One region of the Shewanella zhangzhouensis genome, then DNA from elsewhere that is predicted to be linked to it. Evidence: riboswitches for the same ligand, from Rfam matches in the RefSeq annotation. Region 1 holds a riboswitch; the other holds the start of a gene.
The links. Region 1 has a riboswitch for lysine ahead of K0H63_RS06375 (Na+/H+ antiporter NhaC family protein). Riboswitches for the same ligand answer to the same signal wherever they lie in the genome.
Positions count from the first base shown of each region.

Region 2: linked by a shared signal. The riboswitch ahead of lysC (lysine-sensitive aspartokinase 3) and the one ahead of K0H63_RS06375 (Na+/H+ antiporter NhaC family protein) in region 1 are both predicted to bind lysine.

Region 1 covers NZ_CP080414.1:1,473,159-1,478,561, reverse strand. The annotation lists gene K0H63_RS06380 (M3 family metallopeptidase) at 1-527, shown strand, start outside; gene K0H63_RS06375 (Na+/H+ antiporter NhaC family protein) at 668-2,230, opposite strand; lysine riboswitch at 2,307-2,506, opposite strand; gene K0H63_RS06370 (electron transfer flavoprotein subunit alpha/FixB family protein) at 2,594-3,517, opposite strand; gene K0H63_RS06365 (electron transfer flavoprotein subunit beta/FixA family protein) at 3,519-4,268, opposite strand; gene K0H63_RS06360 (H-NS histone family protein) at 5,091-5,403, shown strand, end outside.
Region 2 covers NZ_CP080414.1:793,263-798,665, forward strand. The annotation lists gene arcA (two-component system response regulator ArcA) at 1-207, opposite strand, end outside; gene K0H63_RS03395 (DUF3293 domain-containing protein) at 764-1,255, shown strand; lysine riboswitch at 1,339-1,514, shown strand; gene lysC (lysine-sensitive aspartokinase 3) at 1,653-3,011, shown strand; gene K0H63_RS03405 (succinylglutamate desuccinylase/aspartoacylase family protein) at 3,011-4,114, shown strand; gene asnC (transcriptional regulator AsnC) at 4,174-4,635, opposite strand; gene rluA (bifunctional tRNA pseudouridine(32) synthase/23S rRNA pseudouridine(746) synthase RluA) at 4,714-5,388, opposite strand.

The DNA.
Region 1 (5,403 bases):
AAGACTGGGCTGCCCATCCCAAGGTGCTGGCCAACTACGCCCGTCACTACCAGACCGGTGAACCACTGCCCAAGCCATTGCTGGACAAGCTTCTGAAATCCCGCAGCTTCAACCAGGGCTTTGACACCCTGGAGTACATGGCCGCTGCCCTGGTGGATTTGGAATGGCACTCACTGAAAGCCGGTGACAGCCTCAAAGACGTTGCCAGCTTCGAAGCAGCAGCGCTCAAGAAGCACGGCGTGGACATTGAAGCCGTGCCGCCACGTTACCGCTCTACCTACTTCGCCCACGCCTTCCCGGGCGGCTACAGCGCCAGCTACTACGCCTATATGTGGTCTGAAATTCTGGCAGCCGACGCCTACGCCTACGTGCAAACCCAGGGCGGCCTGAACCGCGAGATAGGTATGAAGTACCGCAAGGCCATCCGTGAAGTGGGCAACAGCGTGCCGCCGATGGAAGCCTACATCAATTTCCGCGGTCAGGAACCGACCACCGACGGTCTGCTGGAGCGCCGCGGCCTGAAGTAAGCCGCAGCCTGAAATAAGCAACCTGAAATAAGCAGCGGCCTGATTTGGGCCGCGCTTTGGTAAGCGAAAGCTCAGCCACAAAAAAGCCGCTCAACTGAGCGGCTTTTTTATTGTTAAACGTCTTGCCAAATCACTGATACTCAGCCCTTACCGGCCTTGATTCTAAGACCTATCACTGCCAGCACAAAGAGGACTGAAGTCGTGCCAAATCCGGCCCACACCGACTCGGTAAAGCCCATCACCGTGTAACCCACCAAACTGATGACAGCCACAATCAGCGCGTAGGGCAGCTGAGTCACCACATGGTCGATATGATGGCAGCTGGCGCCGGTGGACGACAAAATCGTGGTATCCGAAATGGGCGAGCAGTGGTCACCAAATACAGCGCCAGCCAACACGGCGGCAAGCATTGGCAACATCATGGCGGTGTGGCTGCCCATGGCCATGTCGGCGGCAATCGGCAGCATAATGCCGAAGGTACCCCAGCTGGTACCGGTGGCAAAGGCGGTAAGCCCCGCGAGGATGAACATCGCCGCTGGCAGCAGCGCAAAAGGAATATTGCCGCTGGCAAGACTTGCCATAAACTTACCGGTTTCCAGCTCGCCGATAATGCCAGCAATGGTCCAGGCAAACAGCAGGATATAGATGGCAGGCACCATGGATCGGGCGCCCTGGGTGAGCGCTGTGATAATCAGCTTGCTCTCAACCTTTTGCATCATGGCCTGCACCAGCGTTACTCCCAGGCCCACCAGCGCACCGAAGAACAGCGAACCGCCCACATCGGTTTTCTCAAAAGCGCCAATCAGCGAAAACGGCAGCTTTTCGTCAGCGAGAGCCGAAGCGCCGCTTTGGATCATAAAAAACAGGGTGGCAAATACCAGGGTGCCGATGGGCACAAAGAGCCCCGCGATACGGCCGCTGTCAGCCTCCGGCAGATCGGCACTGGCGCCCGGTGGCGTGCCCTTGGATTCATCGTACAAATTACCGCGCATGGCGTTTTGCTCATGAGTCTTCATCGGGCCCACATCCAGCCCCATAAAGGCCACACACAGCAGCAGCAAGAGCGCGAAGATGGCGTAGAAGTTCATCGGGATCATCTGGATAAACACCGACAGATGGCCCGCATCAGCCATGCCGTGACTGGCGAGGATGCCGCCAATCAGCGCAATGATGTAGGCGCCCCAGCTGGAAACCGGTGAAATCACGCACACAGGCGCGGCGGTGGAGTCCAGCAGATAGGCGAGCTTGGCGCGGGAAATATAGTAACGGTCGGTCAGGGGACGGGAAATGGAGCCCACCACCAGACTGTTGAAGTAGTCGTCGATAAAGACCACGCAGCCCAAAAACATGGTCAGCAACTTGGCATCGCGCTTATTGCGGATGCGTTGTCTGGCCCAGTCGGCAAAGGCTCGGGCAGCACCGGATACGGTAATGAGGGCGGTGATCATCCCCAAAAGCAGCAAAAAGCCGAGAATATAGAGGTTCCAGCTATTGAGCGCGCCATCGCTCCACACCAGATTGGTAACCCGGTGGGCCAGAAATTCGCCACTGGCAAGGGGGGCAAAATCATTCAGCAGCAGCGCGCCGACCAGAATACCCAACCCAAGGGACAAGAGTACTTTGCGGGTCAGTACCGCCAGTACAATAGCCACAACCGGCGGCAGCAAGGAGAGCGCCGAGTCGGCATAACTTATCAATGTCATTGAAATATCTTCGCTTTAAACGAATGGAGGGCGACTGAACTGGTGGGAAACGGCAAAGATACCCAAAAACACCTGTCCTATCAGTAGCGCTCCATAGTAATTACTACCTCTGTCATCCCGACAGAAAATACTATGGCAGTGCCGTTTCTTTCGATAACGGCCCCAGCGGAAGGCGGTGATACACACATCCACTTCGGCGCCAATGCCCTTTCACAGCCCGTCAACGGCATCACCCTGTTGACTGTTACTGATGCTTGGCGCACCTCTACTCAGGACGCCTGTGTGCAGGCGTGCGGCACATAAAAACACAAGCGGCCCGGGGGAAGCTACCCCCAGGCCGCATATCGTGACCAAAATCACAAATTAAAGCAAGTCTATCAGCTTGGGCACGGCCTCAAACAGGTCTGCTTCCAGGGCATAATCCGCCACCTGGAAGATAGGCGCTTCGGGATCTTTGTTGATGGCGACAATCACCTTGGAGTCTTTCATACCCGCAAGATGCTGGATGGCACCTGAGATACCCACGGCAATGTACAGCTGAGGCGCCACAATCTTACCGGTTTGACCCACCTGCAGATCGTTGGGCACAAAACCTGCGTCAACCGCGGCGCGGGATGCACCCACGGCGGCGCCGAGTTTGTCGGCCAGTTTTTCCAGCAGGGCAAAGTTTTCACCGCTGCCCATGCCGCGGCCACCGGAAACGATAATACCGGCGTTACCCAGCTCAGGGCGCTCAGAAACAGTCAGCTCCTGGGATACAAAGGCACTCTTGGCAGTGAATACCTTGTCGATGGCTTCGATAGCAGCGCTGCCACCATTGCCGGCGGCATCGAAGGCACTTGGGCGAACCGTCATCACCTTCTTGTCATCGAGGCTCTCTACGGTTGCCATGGCGTTACCGGCATAGACAGGACGCACGAAGGTATTGGCATCAACCACGTTTACCACTTCAGACAACTGAGCCACATCGAGCAGTGCCGCAACCCGTGGCAGCGCATCTTTACCCGTGGAGCTGGCGGCAGCCAGAATATGGCTGTAGTTGCCAGCCAAATCCAGCATCAGTGCGGCCAGGTTTTCACCCAGATGCGCAGCATAGGCAGCATTGTCGGCAACCAGCACTTTGGCAACACCGTCGATGGCGGCAGCAGCGTCAGCAACAGCGCCACAGCTGTGACCGGCAACCAGCAGGTGAACCTCACCACCGATGGCCTTGGCGGCACTCACAACCTTGGCGGTATCCAGTTTCAGGCTGGCGTTATCATGTTCTGCAAGGACGAGAATGCTCATATCAGATCACCTTTGCTTCATTTTTCAGTTTTTCCACCAGCTCTTCGACAGAAGACACCTTGATACCAGCCTGACGGGTTGCAGGCGCAGCCACACTCAGCAGTTTTTGATGCTGTTTCAGGGTCACACCCAGATCGGCAGGGCTCACGGTATCCAGCGGTTTACGCTTGGCTTTCATGATATCGGGCAGTTTGGCGTAACGAGGCTCATTGAGGCGCAGGTCCGAGGTCACGATGGCTGGCATAGGCAGTTTGAGGGTTTGCAGGCCGCCGTCCACTTCGCGGGTCACCAGCAGCTCACCGCCTTCTACCACCACTTTGGAAGCAAATGTTGCCTGAGGGGCATCCATCAGCGCGGCCAACATCTGACCGGTTTGGTTGTTATCACCGTCGATGGACTGTTTACCCAGCAGCACCAGTTGTGCCTGCTCTTTGTCCTGTACGGCTTTTAAAATCTTGGCAATGGAAATGGCAGGCAGGTTGTCGTCGGTTTCGACATGAATGCCACGGTCAGCACCCAGGGCCATGGCAGTACGCATTTGCTCCTGTACTGCCTTGCTGCCCACGCTCACCACCACGATTTCGCTGGCATGACCCGCTTCTTTGAGGCGAACTGCTTCTTCAACGGCAATTTCACAAAAGGGGTTAATCGCCATCTTGAGGTTAGCCGTGTCCACGTCTGTGTTATCGGCCTTCACCCTCACTTTCACGTTGGCATCCACCACGCGCTTTACAGGCACCAGTATCTTCATAGGGTTTCCTTCCTGCACCTTCTTTGTTGGGGACGTAATGCTCGCCACTGTATGGGTGAGCATCACACAATAGCGCAACTTTAAGTGCTGTTAACGTAAACGTCAACCTGTCTCAAACGAGCGTTTGCGAGTTTGATTGGTTTATCACTGGCCAGATTTATGAACACACTCTATGTCGGCCTGCTCTTTGCGTGGCCGCGTTTGAAGGTAACGGTTGATGACAACAAGATATGACGGCCTGATGATGGAAGGCGGCGGTTTATCGGGCGTAATTCACTTGGGGCTTCACTTTTTACTTCTCTGTGTACTTAGCTCTACTTAACTCTGTACCTCACGGCTACCTCACAATGAGGCGCTGCAGCAAATGGTCCGGCCTCTTAAAAGGGACCACACGCGCACAAGCGAGGCAATATCGCTGGGTTGGGGAATTGAATTTTACAGCGGGGGTGTGCTCCCTCCCCCTGAAAACGGATATAAAGAAGCAATTCGCTCACAATTACTCGTGCGTTCTCGTGCATTCTCGTACGTGGTTCCCATACGACTTTAGGGATAGCGTACCTTATCTCATCCGGTAAACCCGTCGCCTTTATTATTGGCTGTATTGGCTGGACCAAGATGCCAGATACATTTGCAACGGACAGTTTTCACGCTTTACCACTGCTGCAAAATGGCAAAGAACACATTTCCCAGGATAAAAATAATCCTTTTGACAAACATCACTTAATAATTTCAGTTTTTTAATTGCAGATTGAATTATTTATTTCTATTATTTCATTCGATGTGAAAATTAACTTGTTATTTAAATTGGGAAGCGAGTTTACCATGAGCGAATTCCTCGAAATTTTGACCCACGGTCGTCGTCTGAAAGCAGCTGTTAAAGATTTGTCTTTGGATGAGCTGCGTGATCTTGGCGCCAAACTCGAAAAAATCATTGCTGAGCGCGAAGCCGAAGCCGAAGAAGATTTGAAAGCCAACGCCGAGCGTATTGCCAAAATTGAAGAAATCCGCAAGCAAATGGCCGAAATCGGTCTGTCTGTTGAAGATTTGGGTGTGACTGCTGCAAAACCTGCCGCGAAGAAACGTGCTCCCCGTCCACCAAAATATAAGATTGTGGTTGACGGTGAAGAAATCACGT
Region 2 (5,403 bases), 680 kb from region 1:
CAGTTCACGTGCCAACAACAGCCCGTTTTTACCTGGCAGGTTGATATCCATCACCACCAAGTTGATTTTATTTTCCTGCAAGGCTTTATGCATTTCTGCGCCATCGTTGGCCTCAGTCACCACATATCCCTCGGCCTCAAAAATACTTCTTAATGTATTACGGGTAACGGCTTCGTCTTCTACGATCAGAATGTGCGGATTTTGCATAATCAAGTACCTAAATTTAAAACAAATCTGTGCTAATCGGGTGTGTCGGCTGACTGTCAGCCAGGCCCTGCTTTTTTATTCCGGCAAGACCCAAATAACCTGAGGAGGTAAAGAGACAACGCCTTGGGGCACACTCTACGACTAGTTCAATAATCCTCCCTCAAAGGGAAGCGCGAACTGTACTCACTTCGATAAAAAACTACTTGCTGAAGTTCCCAAGTCGTTATTTTTTTTCAAAGTATAAATGTTAAATTGAATATGGATCACATTTTGTACAGTTGTTTAGCCAAGTTACTGACATCAGCGGAAAATTTGTAACAGCCTGTATCAAATGAACGGCTGAATGATTTGGATGGCTAACGCTGTCAATTGTACTCGTTTTAGGCATTTGTTAACAATTGAAATGTTAACAAATCCTTTGTAGTCGCCGATTAATTATCATTAATATTGCTTATGTTATTGAAAAATATATGAACCGATGATGGTCGGAATGAGATCCAGCTCACAAGGCTAGGCAGCGTAACTGAGTCTGCTAAACTATCTCAGGTTCTTTTGCATGATTATCACTGACATGGAAAATCATTCACAGCAGCTTTGGAACATCTATCAGTCGGCAAGTTTCTTGTTGACTCAACACCTTTCTCCCCACGCACACTTTGCCATTATCACGGCCTTTAACCCCATGGGTGAGCTCCTGGATGCCTGCCAAAACCGTTTGCTTGACCGGCAACTGTTAAGGGATATAGAAGCCTTGGGCGTGCCTTATCGTGCCCTGGTCGGCACCAATGAGCAGTTATCCCACATGGAAAAAAGTTGGGCTGTGTTTATGGAACCTGACGACAGCGTTCGTTTGGCTCATAAATACCGGCAAAATGCGCTCTATTATGTGATGCGGGACGAGCTGATGTTGCTTCCCTGTCGAATGGACAGCGAACCCAAGAAGCTGGGGTCCTTCCGCTCCCGGGTTCGGCTGGTGCATGAATTGCCTGAGGTGGTACCAACCGACAGGGCAGAGGGTATGACATCATTGGGATTCCAGTTTCTGTGAACACAGCATTTTTTCAACTTGCATAATTTCGCATTGACTTGAATACCGCTTTATTGCTACTTTTTTCGTCCCTTCCCCGCGGAAGGCACAGAAGAGGAGCGTCAACTAGGTAGCAGGTTTGAGGAGCAATCACTCCGAAGACGACCTGTGAGGGAGATTGGCGCCGAGGCAAAACCACGTGCTTGAGTGCGTTTTGTCGGTCGTTCAGGCTGAATCCTGACGATTGTCACCTGTTATTTGGTGGAGAGCTTCTGGTGACGATCGCTTTTCCCTCCTTTTGGGGTGCCGTATCTTTGCACCAGGCTCTTCGAACGAAGTCAGTTCGGAGATTACTCATGAAAACCCGTTTTAGCTTGAATGTCGCTGTCTTCCACTCGCCGTCGATGGAGGTGTGCTGATGTCTCTTGTTGTAGCCAAATTCGGTGGCACCTCGGTCGCCGACTTCAATGCCATGTCACGCTGTGCCGCCATAGTGCTGGCCAATTCTGCTACCCGTTTGGTGGTAGTCAGTGCATCCAGCGGTGTGACCAATTTGCTGGTAGAGCTGACCCAGGCCACAGTGACCGATGAGCGTCGCCTGCAACTGCTCAAGCAGATTGCACAAATTCAATATGCCATCCTCGATAAGCTGGAGCGCCCACAGGATGTGGCTGCCGCGCTGGATGCTCTGTTATCGCGCATTTCTGTACTGAGCGAGTCGCTCATCCTCAATCGCAGCAAAGCCATTATGGACGAGCTCTTGTCCATGGGAGAGCAATGCTCTGCGCTGCTGTTCTCGGCGGTACTGAGGCAGCAGGGTGCCAAGAGCAGCAGTTTCGATGTGCGTCAGGTCATGCGAACCGACAGCCACTTCGGCCGCGCCGAACCTCAGATTGAAGATATAGCGGCACTGGCCAGGGATTTCCTGCAGCCATTGCTCGAACGGGACATAGTGGTAACACAGGGCTTTATCGGTGCCGATGCAGAAGGTCGCACCACCACCCTGGGTCGCGGTGGCAGCGATTATTCTGCCGCCCTGCTGGCTGAGGCCCTGCGTGCCGATGCTGTAGAGATTTGGACCGATGTGGCCGGTATTTACACCACAGACCCGCGCCTGGCTCCCAACGCCAGACCCATTGCCGAAATCAGCTTCAATGAAGCGGCCGAAATGGCCACTTTCGGTGCCAAGGTATTGCACCCTGCCACGATTTTGCCGGCCGTACGTCAGCAAATTCAGGTGTTTGTAGGGTCAAGCCGCGAACCAGAAAAGGGCGGCACCTGGATACGCCATCAGGTGGAAAATCCCCCTATTTACCGCGCAGTGGCCGTGCGCCGCGATCAGACGCTGTTGAACCTGCACAGCCTGCAGATGCTCCATGCCCGCGGTTTCCTGGCTGAGACCTTTGCGACTCTGGCGCGTCATAAAATCTCGGTGGACCTTATCACCACCTCAGAAGTAAACGTGTCACTGACGTTGGATAAAACCGGCTCAGACTCCACCGGCAGCGGTTTGCTCAGTGAAGCCTTGCTGCAGGAACTGTCTCAGCACTGCCGGGTTCGGGTCGAGGACAATCTGGCGCTGGTGGCCATTATTGGTAACCGTATCGCCAGCACGCCGGGGATTTGCCGTCAGGTGTTTACTGTGCTCGAAAACCACAATGTGCGGATGATTTGTCAGGGCGCGAGCCCCCATAACCTGTGCGTTCTGGTAGCAGAGAGTGAAGCGGCGCAGGTCGTGAAGGCGCTGCACGAGAACCTGTTTGAAGGTCAGGCATAATGCGCGTCGATAAACACGAAGTTCGGGTCGGTGAGCTGGCTGCGGGTCAGCCACTGTCTTTGCCAGTGTATCGCTTTAAAGGCAAGGGGGCCGGCCCCAGTGTGTATATTCAGGCCAATGTCCATGGCGCAGAGGTGCAGGGCAATGCAGTGATCTATCAGCTGATGAAACTCCTTGAGCACTACGAGCTTCTGGGGGATATCAGTCTGGTACCGCTGGCAAACCCACTGGGTATCAACCAAAAAAGTGGCGAGTTTACCCTCGGCCGTTTCGACCCCATTACCGGGGTCAATTGGAACCGCGAGTATCTGGATCATGGGTTTAATATCGAGGTCTGGTATCAGGAGCACGCCCATCTGGATGACGAGTCGCTTATCACTGCGTTTCGCGCCACCCTGGTGGAAGAATGTGCCCGCAGACTGAATAATCCCTGGGGGGTGACCACAGGGCACAGGCTTGCGGTTACGCTGCAATCCATGGCTCACAGGGCCGACATAGTACTCGACCTGCATACCGGCCCCAAGTCATGCAAGCATCTGTATTGCCCGGAATATGAACGCAGCGCCGCCCAGTATTTTTCAATACCTTATACCTTGCTCATTCCCAACAGCTTTGGCGGTGCCATGGACGAAGCGGCCTTTGTGCCCTGGTGGACATTGGCCGAGGTGGCTTCCAGTCATGGTCGTGAACTTGGGGTGAGAGTCTCGGCATTAACCCTGGAGCTTGGCAGTCAGGAACGCATAGATTTGGATGATGCGCTGGAAGATGCGGAAGGTATTCTGGCCTATTTGAGCCATCGTGGTGTGATTGCCGAAACCGTGTTGCCCAAACCCATGAAACGCTATGGTTGTTTCCTGAAAAACTATCGTAAGTTTCATGCCCCCAAAGCGGGTATGGTGGAATACCTTGGCAAGGTGGGCGTGCCGATGAAGGCAAGCGATCCCTTGGTGAACCTGTTAAGACTGGATCTCTATGGTACAGGTGAAGAGCTGACTGTCTTGCGTCTGCCTGAAGATGGCGTGCCCATACTGCATTTTGCCTCGGCTTCGGTACATCAGGGCACCGAGCTTTATAAGGTGATGACCAAGGTCTTTGAGCTCTGACTCAGCCAATAAAAAAACACCGGACTTGAGTCCGGTGTTTTTTTATTGCTATATCCCAATCAGGGTTTAACCGCCCGCACTATGGGGTTTTGCAGACTTATCAGGGTCTCGGTTGACTGAATTTCGGCGATGGACTGGATGCGATTAATGAGCACATGCTGCAGACTGTCGATGGACTGGCACATGACTTTCACGAAGATGCTGTAATTACCTGTGGTGTAGTAAGCCTCTACCACTTCTTCCAGGGCATTGAGTTTGGAAATGGCGGCGGGATAGTCACCGGCGCTTTTAAGGTTAATGCCGATAAAGCAGCAAACGTCGTAACCCAGGGCTTTGGGATTAACAGTGATTTGGGCGCCAGTGATGATGCCGGCCTGCTTCATCTTTTCTACCCGAACGTGAATGGTTCCGGCGCTGACACCAAAACGCTTTGCCAATTCAGCAAAGGGGGTGCGGGCATCGGCCATCAGGGCCTCGAGGATCTGGTTGTCCAACTGATCGCGCTGAAATGATGTATCCACTGCTAACTGCTCTAACTACCGAATGATTGAACAATAATTTACGGGCTTCAGTATTATTTTTCCAGTGAAAAGGTGACTTTACTGATTAGTCGTCGCCTCTGCGAAGGGAACTTCTGTGCTGAAGGTCATGGCCTCGCCACTGTAAGGGTGGGTAAAGCTGAGACTCGCGGCATGAAGCAGTAAGCGATCGGCAAGGGACTTGGCCAGTGGGTCGGCGTAAAAGCCATCACCGAGAATGGGATGACCAAGGGCCATCATATGTACTCTTAGCTGATGGCTGCGTCCGGTAATAGGTGTCAGCTTAACCAGGGTGGAGCGCTTGCCGTAACTGATGACGTCGACATGGGTCAGCGAGGGTTTGCCAATCTCATGGTCTACTTTCTGCCTTGGTCTGTTGGGCCAATCACAAATCAGTGGTAAATCCACGCTGCAATCAGCTTTGACATGACCAGCCACCCGGGCAAAGTAGGTTTTGTGGGTTTCTCGGTCGCGAAATTGGCGTTTCAGTTCGACTTCGGCACTCTTTCGCAGCGCATACACCATCACCCCGGAGGTCGCCATGTCGAGTCTGTGAACTACCTGACTATTGGGATGTTCGGCCTTGATCCGGCTCCAGGCGCTGTCATGGTGAATGGGATCCCGGCCCGGTACCGACAATAAACCGCTGGGTTTATTGATCACTATGATGTCCTTGTCCTGATGCAATATGTCCAGCCAGGGGTCTGTAGGGGGATTGTAGCTGAAATCGTCCATCATGGTTCTCGGCAC